DNA from 3 places in the Ilyobacter polytropus DSM 2926 genome. Region 3 is predicted to be linked to each of the others. Evidence: riboswitches for the same ligand, from Rfam matches in the RefSeq annotation. Region 3 holds a riboswitch; each other region holds the start of a gene.
The links. A riboswitch is a leader RNA that binds a small molecule or an ion and turns the genes downstream of it on or off. The one in region 3 is predicted to bind glycine.

Region 1 (3,283 bases), on a different replicon from region 3:
CCCCTCGTATTAATTCCAAGAACGACTGGCTAAAACTTTATATATGTCAGATACTACAGCTGAAGCAGTTGCGTCCATCCCTGCTCCCTCTCCGAAGAATATTGTTTTCCCTGTATATGAACCGTCTATCTCCACAGCATTGTAAACTCCGCCTACATCATAAAGAAGTTCGCTGCTTTCAATTAGTTGTGGTGATACTCTTACTGTCAGCTTTCCTTCTTCTTTAAATGCTTCTCCTAAAAGTTTGTATCTTTTTCCTTCTGCCTTGGCTTTTTCGATATCTTCCTTAGTTAACTTATCAATCCCTGTTATAGGTATTGATGAAAATTCCTTTAGTTCTCCCCAAGCTAAATATGCAAGAACACTTATTTTATGTCCTGTATCGATACCAGCTACATCAAATGTAGGATCTGCTTCTGCATAGCCTTTTTCCTGAGCGTCTGCAAGTGCTTCATCATAACTCATTCCCTCTTCCATTTTTGAAAGCATATAGTTACAAGTACCGTTTAGTATCCCTCTTATTCTTTCAAATCTATTTGGAAAAAGTCCTTCTTTAAGGGGAGTTACAACTGGAATCCCTCCTGCAACTGCTGCCTCAAAGAAAAACTTAACATTATTTTTTTCTGCAAGAGCAAATAATTCTTTTCCGTGAGTAGCTATAAGATGCTTGTTTGCACACACTAAGTTCCTTCCTGATCCAAGGATTTCCTTTGCTATTTCAAAGGCTATCCCCACTCCGCCGATTAGTTCTACAACTGTATTGATCTCTTCATCTGCTAGTATTTCTTTATAATTATTTGTAAAGTTAAATTTACCAAATGGAAAGTTTCTCTCTTCAAGGTCACAAACTTTTGTAACATTTATTTTCTCTCCAAACATGGCCTCTAATCTATCTTTCTCAAGTGTAAGAATTTTTAAGACTCCTTCGCCTACAGTACCTAATCCTATTACACCTAATTTCATAATTTTCCCCCTTTTGCAAGTACCTCTGCTATTTGTACGGTGTTTGTTGCTGCACCTTTTCTAAGGTTATCTGATACTACCCACATGTTGAGACCATTTTTTATGCTTGGATCTTTTCTAAGTCTTCCTACGAATACTTCATTTTTTTCATCTGATTCTGAAGCCAGTGGGTATACATTGTTTTTAGGGTCGTCATACAGCACAACTCCTGGAAAATCTTGTAGTGCATCTCTTAATTTCTGAATATCAACTTCTGATTCTGTTTCTACGTTTATTGAAACTCCGTGACAGTTAAGTACTGGTACTCTTACACAAGTTGCAGTTATAGGCAACTCTGGAACTTCAAGAATCTTTCTGGTTTCATTTATCATCTTCTCTTCTTCTTTGGTGTAGCCATTGTCTAAAAATACATCTATATGCGGAAGGCAGTTATTTTTTATCTGATAAGGATAAAATCTTTTCCCTTCTTTTAATTCCTCTATACCATCTCTACCAGATCCTGAGACAGCCTGATAAGTGCTGTAAACAACCCTTTTTAGTCCAAATAAGTCTTGAACCACTTTTAAAGGAAGTACACACTGTGTTGTTGAACAGTTTGGATTTGCTATTATTTTGCTATTTTTTATAGCCTCTGGATTTACTTCAGGTACCACTAGCGGAACATCTTCTGTCATTCTCCATGCACTTGAGTTGTCTACTACGATAGCTCCTCTTTCTGCAGCTTCAGGAGCAAATTTCTTACTTGTTTCTCCACCGGCTGAAAATAGTGCTACATCTACTCCTACAAAACTTTCAGCTTTAAGTTCCTCTACAACTACTTCTTTTCCTCTGAAAGTCATCTTTTTACCAGCTGACCTAGCCGAAGCCAAAAGCTTTATCTCTTTAACAGGAAACTTTTTTTCTTCAAGTACCTGTAACATTTTCCTTCCTACCATACCAGTTGCCCCAACTACCGCTACAACATAACTCATTGATAATCCCCCCTAAAAAAATTTAAATATATAAAAAGAGGTTACAAAAATGTAACCTCAAGAAAACAATCCATACGCAAAAATAGTTGCGTGGGTTTTCCTCCGTCCTTTTACCTGAGAGTGTTACTCCTTCGGTGACTGATCAAACAGTTCTCTCCTGAGGTTCGTCCAGCATAGGTCCATTTACCTGAAAGATTTACTTCTTCGGTGGCTGTTTTACCAGCTCTCTCCCTATACCTTCATCCGATTTATTAAGCTGTCAGTGACTCGACATTTATTTACCGTGTTGAAGATTATAATAATAGATTTTTAAAGAAATGTCAAAAGTTTTTTTCTTTATTTAACATTATTATGTTCACTCTGATAAAATTATCTTTAATCACTACAGCTTTAGCCCTTTATTAATGTATAATTTATCAGGCTGAGACTTTTCACTGTTTGATGAGGTTGTTATTTAATTTTATAAAAAAATGCCCGTTAAGAACATATGTTCTAAACGGGCATTTGACTACTTTTAGACTCTATCCCACTTAGAAACATTCCACATTTTCATTATTCTAAAATGGGTCTGAATCAGCAGAAATTCTGATTGCAAACCCTACATAATAATTATGGTGGTGGTTATAGTTAGTCTAAACATAGCATTTCTCTCCTCTATACTTTTGTGACAATACTCTATCACAACTTTTATTTTTACTTTCGAAACTTTTTACTGTTTTTTATAACTTTGTCTTTCCTAGAAGAACTTTTATGTATAATAGCAGTTATAGACCATTAACGTCAAGTTAAAAATTTTTAATAAATAACTCCTTGCATTATATTAATTTTTCTAGGTTTTTAATAAAAATCTGCCTTTAGTATAAATATATTTCATAATAAACCCAGAGTTAACAAGGGTTAAACAATGTTTCACTCTATAAAACTTGTCTTTCTTTTATAAATTTAATAAAATTTTCATGATCTTTTAATTGAGAAGTTTTATAAGCTAGTACCAATTATTTGATACAAAAAAAAAAGTTTTTTTTCAAAATATTTTTGTTTTTCATTGGATAAATAAAAAAAGGCGTCCTAAGACACCTTTTTTATTTTTCTTCTATCAAATTCAATTTAGCTACTCTGTTAAAAATCTCATTTAGAGATTTCAAAAGAGAAAGTCTATTATTTTTTAACGATTGATCTTTATCCATTACCATTACACTGTCAAAAAATCTATTTATTACATTTTTACCCGCAAGAATATTTCTAAAAAATTCTTCATAAGATTTAGTTTGAAGATTCAATTCTGTTTTTGAATCAAGGTCTACATAAAATTTATGAAGTTCCTTTTCAGCGTCTTCTACAAGTAAATC
Region 2 (3,283 bases), 160 kb from region 3:
ACGATTTCCGAGGAAAATACGTCTCTTAACTGGCCGCTGTAGTTAATAAAAATCCTAGTTGACCAACTAAAAGTATTTTTAGGATAATTTAGGCTATTGCAAAAGTTTTAATGCTGCAATAGCCTTTTATGTCTCTAACAACAATATTTTTAACATTTATTCTTTATACTGATTCTCCCTGAAGACCTTTCCAGATGATAGATCCATCGGATATTAAAAGGCCTTTCCCTGTTTTCTTCTGAAAATAAATACCACTCTCTAATCCAGCCTCTATACAAAAGTTTTCTTTCTGCTGAAATCTTAAAGGGATGTATTTCCACACCTTCCCTTGTAAACAAAATTTCCTCCTGGTTTAAATAAACAAATTTTATTTTCTCTTTTTTATCTATACTCTCCCTCAAAAAATCCAGTTTGTATGAAAGCAGATTTTTTTCTACCTCCTTTATCCTTTTGGAAGAATAGTAAAGATGACTTTTTACTCCGAGATTTTCTAGCCTTATAAGTTCATACTTTTTGTAATACTCATCTGGAAGAGTGTCTCCCTTCTTTCTATTGCACTTTTCACACAAAACCACTGCATTTAAACCTGCTTCCTTATCCTTTAAGGGATAACCCTTAGAAATTGGAATGTGATGGTCTATTGATAAATGCTCTGTACTACTGCATTTAAAACACTTATTTTCAAAGATACCGTAAAGTTTAAGCTTTTCAGAATCTGTCAGCTTGTCGTCAAAAAATACTTTTATCTCTTTTCTCTTTATGTTATCGAAATTTATTTTCTCAGAACCTAGAATCCCTCCATCTTTTTTATCTCCATAAGGAGATTTAGACTTTCTTGTAAAAATAAAAATTATTATAAAAACTGCCATCCAGAAAAAAATAACATTTATCATAAAACCTCCCCTGAAATATACCTCAATATTGCCAAGGCAATTAATAAAATATTCAAAAGTGCTTTAGTTTATCCTTTTAATATTCTTGTCCAAAAAATTAGGACTAAAGTACCAAACTTAATATTTTTTCAAATTTTCTTTGACAATTAGAATAAAATACTATAGAATGACTTCGATAAATAAAATTTAATAAAGTCGGACGAAGGTATAGGGAGAGAGCTGATTAATCAGCCACCGAAGGAGTAAAACTCTCAGGTAAAAGGACCTATTCTGGACGAGCCTCTGGAGAGAACTGTTTAGTCAGTCGCCGAAGGAGTAATACTCTCAGGTACAATGGACAGAGGAAAACAATCACTTGTTTTCTAGAGGCTGCATTTTTTGTAGCCTTTTTTTATATCTCATCCGGATTTTTTGTTGGTCGTAAAATATTTATTATAGATAATTTTAGGGGGGATAAAGATGGAAAGAACATTTGCGAGTGATAATTTTAGTGGGGTAGACCCAAAGATTATGGAAAAACTTATGGAGGCAAACCAAGGACATGCTTTTGCCTATGGTATGGATCCTCTAACTATAAAAGCAAAAGAAAAATTTAAAGAGATTTTTGGAGATGTAGAGGTATTTTTCGTATTCAATGGAACCGGGTGTAACGTACTGGCACTAGAGGCTATGAAAGGAAGAGCTACCTGTGTTCTATGCCCTGATACAGCTCATATATTTCAGGACGAAGCTGGTGCACCTTCGAAAATAACTGGGATGCAACTTCTGCCTGTTCCATCTGAAGATGGAAAATTCAGTATAAAAGCTGCTGAAAAATTCCTGTCTTTTAAGGGCGCCATTCATAAACCTGAGGCTCATATAATATCTATAACTCAGGCTACAGAGCTTGGAACTGTATACACTCCTGCAGAGATAAAAAATATTTCTGCCTTTGCAAAAAGAAACAACATGCTTCTGCACATGGACGGAACTAGACTTTCTAATGCTGCTGCAGCCTTAGGATGCTCTTTAAAAGAGATGACTGCCGACTGTGGTGTAGACGTGCTGTCTTTTGGAGGTACAAAAAACGGTCTTATGTTTGGAGAGGCTATCGTATTTTTCAACAAAGAGTTAGCAAAGGACTTCTTTAGACTTCGTAAACAAAATCTTCAGCTTCACTCAAAAATGAGATTTATATCTGCCCAGTATCTTGGACTTTTAGAGGATAATTTATGGCATACAAATGCATCTAAAGCCAACAGTATGGCAAAGTACCTCAAGAAAAAACTTGTAAATCTAGGTGTGGAAGTGACAAATGATGTCATGGCAAATATTGTCTTTGCTAAGATCCCTATGGATGCAGTTGAAGAGATGCAGGAATTTTCATACTTTTACCTATGGAATGAATACAAAAAAGAATCAAGATTTGTAATGTCATTTGATATAACAGAAGAGGATATCGATATTTTTGTGGATAAATTAGAGGATGTGTTAAAAAAACAAAGTATATATTTGTCTGAAGGGACGTGCTGTGCTTCGTAAAACAAAAAGGCATCGACCTTCCCTGAAAAACTAATTTTTACGGAGGGATAAAAATGACTTTTGACTTTGACCTCATTGTTATAGGAGCAGGGGCAGCAGGACTAACATGCGCTATCACTGCAAAGGGTTTTGGCAAATCAGTACTTCTCATAGAAAAAAACAGAACTGGTGGGGAATGTACCTGGTCAGGCTGTGTTCCTAGTAAAGCCCTTATAAATATTTCAAAAGAGATAAATTCAGCCAGAAAGTACTGTGACTTTGTACCTGATACAAGAAAAATAATGAAAGATGTAAAAAAAGTAATTGAGGATGTCTATTCTCATGAGACTCCCGAAGTCCTTGAAAAAACTGGAATTAATTTTCTAGAGGGAGAGGCTGAATTTACAGAAAATAAAACTATAAAAATAGGGGAGAATACCTTTAGCGGTAAGAGTATTATTATTGCAACAGGGTCTTCTCCCTTTGTGCCCCCTATACCTGGTATAAATACTGTGGAATATCTTACAAATGAATCTTTATTCCTCCTTGAAGAAATTCCGAAATCCATGATCATCCTAGGCGGTGGGGCTATTGGAGTGGAAATGGCCCAGGCTTTAAACCGTATCGGAGTTGAAGTTCATCTAGTGGAGATGTTAGATAATATTCTCTTTAGGGAGGACCAGGAGTTTGCACACATCTTAAGGGAAAAACTAATAGACGAAGGAGTCAATATACACATTAAAACAAAGGCTGTGGAAGTTAAAAAAAACAATAACACTATAATCCTCACTGTGGAAAAAGATGGACAAAAAAGTGAACTATCTGCAGAATCTATGCTAGTGGCTGTAGGGAGAAAACCTTCGACAGCATCTCTAAAGCTTGAAAATGCA
Region 3 (3,283 bases):
ACACAGATACCCCTAGAAATAAGCTCCTCTATAGCCACTATCCCTTCATCAGTTGCAGGAACTTTAAACATCACATTTTCTCTGTTTACCTTTTCATGAAGTCTTATTCCTTCTGAAAGGGTTTTTTCTGTGTCTTCTGCCAACAATGGGTTAAGCTCTAGACTTATATACCCGTCTCTTTCTGCAGTTTTTTCATACACAGGTTTCAGAATATCTGCCGCCTCCTGTATATCTCTCACAGTTAACTCGTCGTATATCTCTTCAACTGATCTTCCATTAGAAGCTAGTTCTTTTATTTCATTGTCATAGTCGTTACTTTTTGCTATGGCATTATGAAATATACTAGGATTTGATGTAACACCCATAAGCCCAGCATTGATAAGTTTTTTTAGTTCTCCGCTTTGTATGATATCTCGACTAATAAAATCAAGCCATAAACTTTGACCTAGATTATCTAGTTCTCTTATGATTTCTTTGTTCATTTCAACCCCCCTGAATTATATGCTTGTAATATATTATGGGTTAAAATTTTAAAAAAAGCAATTTTTTTTACACTCTAAACCTTTTTAAGAACTGGTTCTTTGAAAAAAGCCAGTGTTTCTCCGACAATAACTTTTCTAAGTACTAAAAGTCCAACAAGATTTGGTATTACCATAACACCATTTACTATATCGGCAATAAGCCAGATTGTATCTAGCTTTAAGAAAGGTCCTGATGCTATCATCACAAGGAATATAACTTTAAACCACTTGATAGCTTCCTTTTGGAAAAGATACTGAGTACACTTTTCTCCATAGAAGTTCCAACCTATTATTGTAGTAAAGGCAAAGAATATTATTCCAATGTTCACGATAAGAGAACCATAAGAACCAAGGTAGAATTCAAAAGCCTTTGAAGTAAGTAATGATCCTGATAAACCGTCTTGAGACCACAAACCTGATGAAACAACTATTATTCCAGTAATGCTACAAACTATCAAAGTATCTAAAAATGGTCCTATCATTGATATTAGACCCTGTTTAACAGGTGAGTCAGTTTTTGCACTAGCCGCTGCAATTGGTGCTGAACCAAGTCCGGCTTCATTTGAGAATACTCCTCTAGCAACACCGGCTCTCATAGCCATCATAATTCCAGCTCCTGCAAAACCTCCTACTGCTGCACTTCCATTAAATGCAGATTTTATTATAAGAGATATAGCCGACATTGTAGCAGAAGGATTTGAAGCCATTATTACAACTCCACCTACTATATAAAATACAGCCATGAATGGAACAAGGAATGAAGCAACCTGAGAAATTCTCTTGATTCCACCGAAAGTAACAAGGGCTACTGCTATTGTAAGGACAATACCGGTAGTCATAGTCGGTATTCCTATGGCACCTTTCACACCTTCTACCACTGCGTTTACCTGTGGGAAAGTCCCTATTCCTAAAAGGGCAACCATTATTCCAGAAAAAGCAAATACTTTTCCTAAAAATTTGTTTTTAGCACCTTTTTCGATATAATACATCGGTCCGCCTGAATATTCTCCGTCTTTTTTTTCACGGTATTTGATTGCAAGAAATCCTTCTGCAAATTTTGTACTCATACCAAAGAAAGCAGCAATCCACATCCAGAATATAGCACCTGGACCTCCTAACTTTATTGCAGTTGCTACACCTACGATATTACCTGTACCGATTGTAGCTGCCAGAGCTGTACAAAGGGCTGCAAATCCAGATACATCTCCCTCTTTAGAATCAGAATTACCGTCTTTTTCAAATAGAAATTTAAAAGCTGTTACAAGTTTTGAAATCTGAATACCTTTTAAATTTACAGTAAGATAAATTCCAGTTCCCACAAGTACAAAAAGTGTAGGAAATCCCCATATAATGCTGTCTAGTTGTCCTAAAATTTCTTTCATTTTTTCCTCCCTTATCTGTCAGATGGCAGAAGGGGCGTAATAAAAAAAGAGACTACAAAAAAATGCAACCTCTAGAAAACACGCCATGCCTGTTTTCCTCTGTCCTTTTACCTGAGAGTATTACTCCTTCGGTGACTAGAATTAACCAATTCTCTCCAGAGGCTCGTCCAGTATAGGTCCATTTACCTGAAAGATTTACTTCTTCGGTGGCTGTAAAAACAGCTCTCTCCCCATACCTTCATCCGACTTAATTAAATTTTTATTAAAAATATAATAATCAATTTATTAAAAAATGTCAAAGGTTTTTTTTTAATACATATCATTATATTTTTTTATACCCCCTTAGACTACTATATATATTATTAATAATCTCTTAATTATTTAATTTTATTAAAATAATTTTATGACAAAAGTTCTTTTGGATCTGTCTAATAAAGGAAAATAAAAGAATAAGAGTAATCTTTTAATAGGTTACTGTGTTATACTTTTTATCTAATTTTTTATTCAGGAGGAAATATGAAAAGGGCAAGGTTAATATACAACCCATATTCTGGTGAAAATTATATAGTGAAGCATTTAGATACTATTTTTAAAGTTTATCAGAAAAAGGGATATACCATTGATGCTTTCAGAATAAGCTATGAAGCTAATATAGAAGATGCATTCAAGGATATTGGAGGTGAATACAACCACATAATCATAGCAGGTGGGGATGGGACAGTAAATCAAATAATTAATATAATGAAAAAAACAGGTATTGACTTACCTGTTGCCATACTTCCAACTGGCACTGCCAATGATTTTGCAACCTGTCTGGGAATGCCAAAAGATATATCTGAAGCCTGCCAACAGATCCTCAGTTCTAATGTTAAACTAATCGACCTTGGAAAAGTAAACGATACTTATTTTGTAAATGTTGCCAGTACAGGCTTATTCACAGATGTTTCCCAAAAGACAAATGTCAATCTTAAGAACACAATGGGAAAATTGGCATATTATTTCAGTGGTATTATAGAGATCCCAAATTTCAAGAGACTTCAGATAACAGTTGAATCTAAAGAACTAAAATATACAGGCCACTCGCTTATTATATTTGCTTTCAACGGAAAAAGTGCTGGAAATATTGATATTGCCTATAAGTCTCAGCTAGATGACGGACTTTTGGATATTGTCATAGTAAAGGCAGAAATAATGACCGAAACCCTTTTATCCTTTTTTAAGTTTTTAAAAAAAGAGCATCTTGAAAATCCTAAGGGAGTAATACACTTCAAAACTAACCGATTATCTCTAAAGTGCAATGAATCTATCTCCACAGATTTAGACGGAGAAAAAGGTCCTGATTTTCCTCTTGACATACAATGCATAAAAAACGGCTTAAAA

Region 1: it holds a riboswitch for glycine, as region 3 does, so the genes downstream of both, ILYOP_RS03415 (aspartate-semialdehyde dehydrogenase) here and ILYOP_RS12855 (alanine/glycine:cation symporter family protein) in region 3, are expected to answer to the same signal.
Region 2: it holds a riboswitch for glycine, as region 3 does, so the genes downstream of both, ILYOP_RS13550 (threonine aldolase family protein) here and ILYOP_RS12855 (alanine/glycine:cation symporter family protein) in region 3, are expected to answer to the same signal.

The regions. Positions count from the first base shown of each region.
Region 1 is NC_014632.1:757,352-760,634, reverse strand. Features, by position in the region: gene ILYOP_RS03420 (homoserine dehydrogenase) at 10-963, opposite strand; gene ILYOP_RS03415 (aspartate-semialdehyde dehydrogenase) at 960-1,934, opposite strand; glycine riboswitch at 2,034-2,097, opposite strand; glycine riboswitch at 2,100-2,177, opposite strand; gene glyS (glycine--tRNA ligase subunit beta) at 3,017-3,283, opposite strand, start outside.
Region 2 is NC_014633.1:791,934-795,216, forward strand. Features, by position in the region: partial or broken gene ILYOP_RS13540 (SDR family oxidoreductase) at 1-42, shown strand, start outside; gene ILYOP_RS13545 (HNH endonuclease) at 150-893, opposite strand; glycine riboswitch at 1,093-1,170, shown strand; glycine riboswitch at 1,173-1,237, shown strand; gene ILYOP_RS13550 (threonine aldolase family protein) at 1,353-2,414, shown strand; gene ILYOP_RS13555 (dihydrolipoyl dehydrogenase family protein) at 2,468-3,283, shown strand, end outside.
Region 3 is NC_014633.1:632,107-635,389, forward strand. Features, by position in the region: gene tal (transaldolase) at 1-482, opposite strand, end outside; gene ILYOP_RS12855 (alanine/glycine:cation symporter family protein) at 557-1,903, opposite strand; glycine riboswitch at 2,000-2,065, opposite strand; glycine riboswitch at 2,068-2,145, opposite strand; gene ILYOP_RS12860 (YegS/Rv2252/BmrU family lipid kinase) at 2,420-3,283, shown strand, end outside.